DNA from 2 places in the Halomonas sp. H33-56 genome. Region 1 is predicted to be linked to the other one. Evidence: predicted binding sites of a transcription regulator. Region 1 holds the regulator's gene; the other holds the start of a gene.

Region 1 (3,523 bases):
GTACAGGGTGATCTGGAACTGCAGGATCATGTTCTCGTCGATGGGGGAGGGCAGGCTCAGCGGTTCGCGGTAGTCACGGGCATTGAAGTAGCCGACGAAGCGCGGGTCGCGCAGCAGGTTGGTGATGTGCTGGCCGCGGTCCAGCGCCGGCTTCAGGCCGAGCATGCGCTCGGCGGAGCTGTTCCACCACTCCAGGTCGCCGTGGCGATCGAGCATCACCACGCTGTCGCGCATTGCCTCGGATGACTCCTGGATACGCTGGAGGGTCGAGCGCAGGCGGCGCTGGGTGATCCGCTGGCCCTTTTGATAGCGATAGAGGCGATCAAACAGCTCGCCCCACAGGCCACTGGCGGTGGGAGGTTCCTGCTGGGGGCGGTGGGTCAGCCATTCGTGCATCGCGTGCAGGTTGCGCAGGTGATAGCTGAGCCCAAGCGCCAGGCCCAGGCCGATGCCTACGCTGGACAGCGAGAAGGGCCAGCCCAGCAAGGCGCCGAGACCCACCAGCACGGCCAGGCGCCAGACTTCTCGTCTCCACAGACGACCCACGTCAGTTCTCGGCTCCGTTCACCTCATCCCTCCTGGTGCTGCGTTGCGTCGATGGCTCGCTCAGACCTTGGCCGAAAAGCGATAACCGGTACCGCGTACGGTCTGGATCAGTTGCTGATGGGGTTCCCCCAGGGCCTTGCGCAGGCGGCGGATATGCACGTCGACGGTACGTTCTTCCACGTAGACGTTGCCACCCCAGACCTGATCGAGCAACTGGCCACGGGTGTAGGCGCGCTCCTGGTGGGTCATGAAGAACTGCAGCAGGCGATATTCGGTGGGGCCCATGTCCAGTGACTTGCCGTCGACGCTGACGCGATGGCTGACCGGGTCGAGCTTGAGGCCTTCCACCTCCACCGGGTCCTCGACGCCCCGCGGAGTGGCGCGTCGCAGCACTGCCTTGAGTCTGGCTACCAGTTCTCGCGGCGAGAATGGCTTGGTGATGTAGTCGTCGGCGCCGGCTTCGAGGCCCTGGATCTTGTTGTCCTCCTCACCCTTGGCGGTGAGCAGGATGATCGGCAGCTCTGCGGTGGTTTCCTCGCGCTTGAGCCGGCGGGCCAGTTCGATGCCGCTGGTGCCCGGCATCATCCAGTCCAGCAACAGCAGGTCGGGCTGGTCATCGACGATGATGGCGTGGGCGGCCTGAGCATTGTCCGCCTCGAGCACCCGGTAGTCGGCCATTTCCAGCGCCACCGCGATCATTTCGCGGATCGGGGCTTCGTCATCGACGATCAGTACGGTCTTGGCGGTCATCCCAGGAGCCTCTTGGTCAGGGTCTTACACTCGACGGTGACAAATGACACCACGTCAATGTGACAATTAGATGACATTGTATCCATTGTCGAGCGACCGAGACGGGCATTTCCCTCACCCGAGGGAGGGATAGAGGCTCAGTCCGAGTCCGGCGAACAGCAATAGGCCCGACCAGTGGTTGTTGAGAAAGGCCTGGAAGCAACGGTCGCGGTCACGGCTCTTGATCAGCCGCTGCTGGTGGACAAAGGTCGCGCCCATGGCCAGCCAGCCGAGCCAGAAGAAGCCGCCCAGCGCCAGCAGGCTGCCGGCCCAGGCCAGCAGCCCCAGGGTAGCCAGCTGCAATAGCGCAATGATGCGGGTGTCCCAGCGGCCGAACAGCACCGCGGTGGACTTGATGCCGATCTTGAGGTCGTCGTCGCGGTCCACCATGGCGTATTCGGTGTCGTAGGCCACCGTCCACAGCACGTTGGCGGTAAACAGCAGCCAGGCGACCATCGGGACTTCGCCGAGCACCGCGCCGAAGGCCATCGGAATGGCCCAGGAGAAGGCCGCGCCCAGCACCACCTGGGGGAAGTGGGTGTAGCGCTTCATGAAGGGATAGCTGGCGGCCAGCACCGCTCCGATCAACGACAGCCACACGGTAAAGCCGTTGGTCAGCCAGACCAGCGCGAAGGCCGATCCCAGCAGGCACACGAACAGCACCTTGGCCTCCCGCTCACTGATGCGGCCGGTGGCCAGCGGTCGGTTCTTGGTGCGTTTGACGTGGCCATCGAAGTGGCGATCGGCGTAGTCATTGACCACGCAGCCCGCCGCCCGCATCAGGTAGACGCCGGCGACGAAGATCAGCAGGGTGTCACGGGCCGGAATGCCCTCGGAGGCCACCCACAGCGCCCACAGGGTCGGCCACATCAACAGCCAGGTACCGATGGGGCGATCCAGACGCATCAGCGCCAGAAAGTCGGGAATTCGGTTCAGGTATCCAGGGGGACGCAGCAGCGAACGATCCATCGGTCTCTCTCATGCTCTGGCGCAGGTCAGGCGAAAATGAGGCGTAAGCCGGGCAACAGTCGCTCCTCGGAGAAACATCGCCGAGAAGCCTTGGCGCAGCCTAGCGCGAGCCGACGGCCATGACCAGCCAGGCGGCTCGCTCCGAAGGTGGCGACGGAAGGGCGATGGCGGGGTGACAGCCGGTGAGCGACAGCTAGTCAGCCGGTGGCAGAGGTCGACAGCGACAACGCTCGGCCCATGGCCGGCATAAAGCTCTCCTGCACCAGCAGCACCCAACCGCTGTGACGAAATACCGAGCGGCGTTGCCACAGCCCGGTATAGCCGTGGATCGGCCTGGTGTTACGGCCGACCTGAATGGCGCTGCGTTCGAGATCTGGCTGGCGAAACAGCCAGCTGCCGAGAGAGGTCTCGCCGAGGCCTTCGAAGGGAGCGTCGTGACGCTCGACGATCGGTGCCACGCTGCGCGCCACCACCCAGGGCTCCTCGTCCACGCACAGGGCGACCTCGCGCAGCCAGGCCTGCTCGTCGCTGGCCAGGCCCAGCACGTGGGCCTCGTCAGGCCACGGCAGTCCCTTGGCCTCCGCCAGCAGACGTACGCGAAAGTGCCCGGCGCCTGCCGCCTCGATCAGGCGTTCTGTCAGGGAGTCCCGCGAGGCCAGCCAGGCGTGCCAGTCAGCGGGCACCGCGATGCCACCGGAGGCCAGCGACACCCAGCCGGGGTCGACGATATCGGCCGCGTCGGCATTCGGCGAAGCGGCTGTGGCTGGCGCGGGATTACCCGGTCCGGACCCCGAGCGCTCCCCCAGGGAGCGGAATGTGGAAGGAAGCTGTGTCATGCGGCCTCGGCAGGGCTGTCGTCACCGGAGGGCGGTGCTCCGGTCGGTCGGCGCATAGTGTACCATGTGGCCCAGCACTCACCCGCTGGTGTGGCCCCGTGCGGGCCGGCCCAGCTTCAACAGCGACCGCCCGGCGGTCGTCGGCAGAGTCGAAGGAAGCGATGCAAGGACCCTTGACCATCATCGGTACCGGCATGGCGGGCATAGGCCTGGCACGCCAGGTGCGGGCGCTGGACTCCCACCGACCGATCACCCTGATCAGCGCCGACTCAGGCGATGACTATTCCAAACCGCTGCTGTCCACCGGCTTCGCCAAGGGCCTGGCGGCGGACCGGCTGGCCGCGCGCTCGGCGCTGGAACTGGCCGACCAACTGGGCGCGGTG
Region 2 (3,523 bases), 4.2 Mb from region 1:
TGAACAACTGGGGACGAAACCCATAAGCCGTGAATGCCTGCAGCAGCATGTCCGTGTCCACCGGGGCCTGCGCTGGCTGCTGGCGCTCGATGAGATCGGCGATGTGCTTGATAAAAGCCTTGCCGAGCAGCGGCATCTGCTGGATCTGTGATCCGTAGAAGGGGGCAGAATGGCTGTTGACAAGCCGGAGCAGCTTGTCGCGATCGGACCCCGACATGACCAGCATCAGCTGGATGTGGTCGGGCGAATTGAGCTGGTCCCGCGCCGACTTCAGGGCGGCCATGAGGGTGTTGCCAGCGTCGGTGGTTACCGCTTGCTGGGCCTCATCAATCACCAGGGCAACTGGCCTGCCCCCGGCCTCGATGAGCAGGCGTAGTGCCTCAGGGAGGGAGGCGCCCCCGTTGTCTGTGGGGGTGGCATCGAGCTGGATCCATTGTCCGAGCCCTACCTTGCTGATGCCCCACCGTGCTGCCAGCTTCTCGATGGCGGGACGGTGCGGGGCCATGGCTTCCTGAATGGCAGCCTGAATCAGCTGGGCGGGGTCGCGCTGCTGATCCGACCAGAGGTCGACATAGACCACCTCGACGCCTTGTGTCTCCAGCGTGGGCAGCAGGTCGTTGCGCAGGAAGGTAGTCTTGCCGGTCCTGCGAGGGGCGGCAAGGAACAGGCCATTAGGCGCGTCGCTGAAGAGGGTGTGCCCCCTCACGGCGTCCGCCATGTCAGCGGCCAGCTGATGCCTGGGAAAGTAGATCATGGCTTTACCAGTTTTTATCTGAATTCCTATAATTTATCAGACTAGCCGTAAAATGGCGTAAAGCAACGCTCCTGCCCATGATGGCTTCCGCTCCGAGCGGCCTGGCCAGGAGAGATGCGCGTTCTGTAGTAGGCGTGACGGCGGTTGTGCTGGCCCGCGGATGGCCCACGCGAAATGAGCTGGCCCTCAGTCGCTGGACGTTTCATACGGTCCGCGCGGTGATGGAGAGTTCCAGCACCGGCATCAGATGCTTGCAGGGCTCGTATCAGGGGGGCTGCAGGCCAGCAGAACCGGGATGCGCATGGACGGCTCCAGTACCTGCTGAATATTGCTGCGGTCGACGTCGAAGATCAGGTCGCTGTCGACGGTCGATTCTTGACCGACTCGGGTTGATCGAGGTCAGCTCTTCGACGAAAGAAGGAGGGGTGGATGGCTAATCCGGGGACACGGAAGCGCCAAAAAATATCGAATTGGCACAGAAAAATTAAGATTTAATCAGGGGGCGGGCTTCGCAATACAGGGATGCCGCAATGGCGTCTAGTGGCGAAGCGCTGGCCTCGGCCAGCACCGGACAGCCAACAAAAAAACGAGGCAGTCCCGAAGGACTGCCTCGTTTTCGTATTTGGTAGCGGGGACCGGATTTGAACCGATGACCTTCGGGTTATGAGCCCGACGAGCTACCAGACTGCTCCACCCCGCATCAACGAGGACGTAGTATACGGATAATTCTGGCTGCGTCAACCCTGTGCGATTTCGGGTGTGATGGGTCGTGCCGTTCGGGCGCTGTGGTCCATACTGGAGGGGCTGTCATGCAAATGTCAGTGCTAGACGCTAGCCTGGTGGATAGTCGTTGTGGACGTTGATTCGACGCAGTACCACGACGAAGGCCTGCCGAGGTAGGCAGGTGGGGCTGGACGTCGCAGTGGCAGGAGGCCACCCGCGATCGCTCTGGGCCCGAGGTTCCTGGTTGCGCGAATGCGCAGCACCAGAGCATCCACTGCTATACATGCTTGCAACAACAAGTGCCGTCGCCAAGCGGCGGCGTGAAGGACAATCAGGGAGGTCGTCTATGACTCAGCAAAAGCCCGTCGCGTGGGTCACCGGTGGTACTGGTGGTATCGGAAGCTCAATCTGTCGCGAACTGGCGGATGCCGGCTATCAGGTAGTGGCCGGTTACAACAATCCTGACAAGGCCAAGACCTGGCTGGAGACCCAGAAGTCGGATGGCTATGACAATATCGACATCGCTGGCATCGATCTGACCGATTTCGAGGCCTGCCAGAATGGCGTCAAGGCGATCGAGGACCAGCATGGGCCGATCGCAGTGCTGGTCAACTGTGCCGGTATCACCAAGGATGGCACCTTGAAGAAGATGTCGGCGGACCAGTGGAATGTGGTCATCGACACCAACCTCAACAGCGTCTTCAATACCTGCCGCAGCGTGATCGAGAGCATGCTGGAGCAGGGCTACGGACGGATCATCAACATTTCGTCCATCAACGGCCGCAAGGGTCAGTTCGGCCAGGTGAACTATTCCGCCGCCAAGGCCGGCATGCACGGTCTGACCATGGCGCTGGCGCAGGAAACTGCGACCAAGGGCATCACCGTCAACACCATCTCGCCTGGCTATATCGCCACCGACATGATCATGAAGATTCCGGAGAAGGTGCGCGAGGCCATTCGCGAGACCATCCCGATGAAGCGGTACGGCACGCCGGAAGAGATCGGCCGCCTGGTCAATTTCCTGGCCAGCAAGGACAACGGTTTTATCACCGGTGCCAATATCGACATCAATGGCGGTCAGTTCATGGGCTGACAGACGTCGCGCCGGGCTCACGAGGCTCGGCGATGTACATTTCGCCAGAAACCACGATGCGAGGCCAAAAGGCCTCGCATCGTGGTTTTCAGGGGTTGAAAGAGGGGGGAGGCACGGCAAGCCGTGCATCGCTCAGGGTGGTGGCAGTTGACTCAGCCCATCCAGCAGGGCGTCGAGCTCCTGTACCTCGCGCTCCCACTGCTGGCGCGACACTGGACCGGTGGCCAGCAGCCCACACAGTACCGAGATCAGCTCGTCTTCCCGGCTCGGCGCCTGGCCAAGGCTGTCGTTGAGACGGTCGACCTGGATCGCCAGGCGCAGTGGCTCGTCCTGGTGGCCGATCGGATGGCCCGCCAGGAGCGCCAGGTGCACCCGCAGTCGTGCCAGACGCTCGGCGACTTCCTCCGCTGGAGCAGGATCGCGTCGTGCGGCGTTGCGCTGTGCGTGGGCCTGTTTCAGCGCCGGCGGCAACGATAACGCGGCGGGAATCTCCACATCACTGCAGAGGCGGCCGGCGAGGCAGTCATCGTCTGCCTCAAGGTGCTGCAGAATCAGGGGTTTGACCTCGCGCCAACGACCGACGACCTCTGCCACGGAGAGCCGTTCCAGGCGCTCGCGCCGAGCCCGTACGATGCCGGTCCAGCGCTTGCGCATGCCTTCGGTGCGCCGGCCCGATGGCAGCGGTTCCAGCGCGCTGGCCTCATCCACCGCCTTGTCCAGCCAGTCGGCTTCGCTGCTTGCCGCGGGTTGCCAGGCATCGATGCGGTCGATCAGGGCCTGCATCTGTTCCAGGCGCTCGCGAGCACGCTGGGCACGATCATCGCGCTCGGCGTCACGCTGGGCGAAGATCTGGTCGCATAGTTGGCGGAATTCTCGCCACAGGGTCTGCTCCTCGCCCTTGGGCGCGCGCCCCAGTTCGCGCCAGCGCTGTTGCAGTGCCTTGGCCTGGTCGG

The links. The regulator PhoB, encoded in region 1, activates phosphate uptake and scavenging genes when phosphate is short. The targets are predictions, from matches to a motif close to TGTCATANNNNTGTCANA.
Region 2: a site for PhoB is predicted at 1,560-1,577, ahead of phbB (acetoacetyl-CoA reductase). Genes of this name have one in related genera too.

What each region holds. Positions count from the first base shown of each region.
Region 1 is NZ_JAMSHP010000001.1:4,734,512-4,738,034, reverse strand. Features, by position in the region: gene phoR (phosphate regulon sensor histidine kinase PhoR) at 1-546, opposite strand, end outside; gene phoB (phosphate regulon transcriptional regulator PhoB) at 607-1,296, opposite strand; gene ubiA (4-hydroxybenzoate octaprenyltransferase) at 1,411-2,304, opposite strand; gene NFH98_RS20370 (chorismate--pyruvate lyase family protein) at 2,502-3,140, opposite strand; gene NFH98_RS20365 (FAD-dependent oxidoreductase) at 3,302-3,523, shown strand, end outside.
Region 2 is NZ_JAMSHP010000001.1:516,345-519,867, forward strand. Features, by position in the region: gene NFH98_RS02375 (AAA family ATPase) at 1-754, opposite strand, end outside; tRNA gene NFH98_RS02380 (tRNA-Met) at 1,378-1,454, opposite strand; gene phbB (acetoacetyl-CoA reductase) at 1,824-2,570, shown strand; gene NFH98_RS02390 (DUF349 domain-containing protein) at 2,703-3,523, opposite strand, start outside.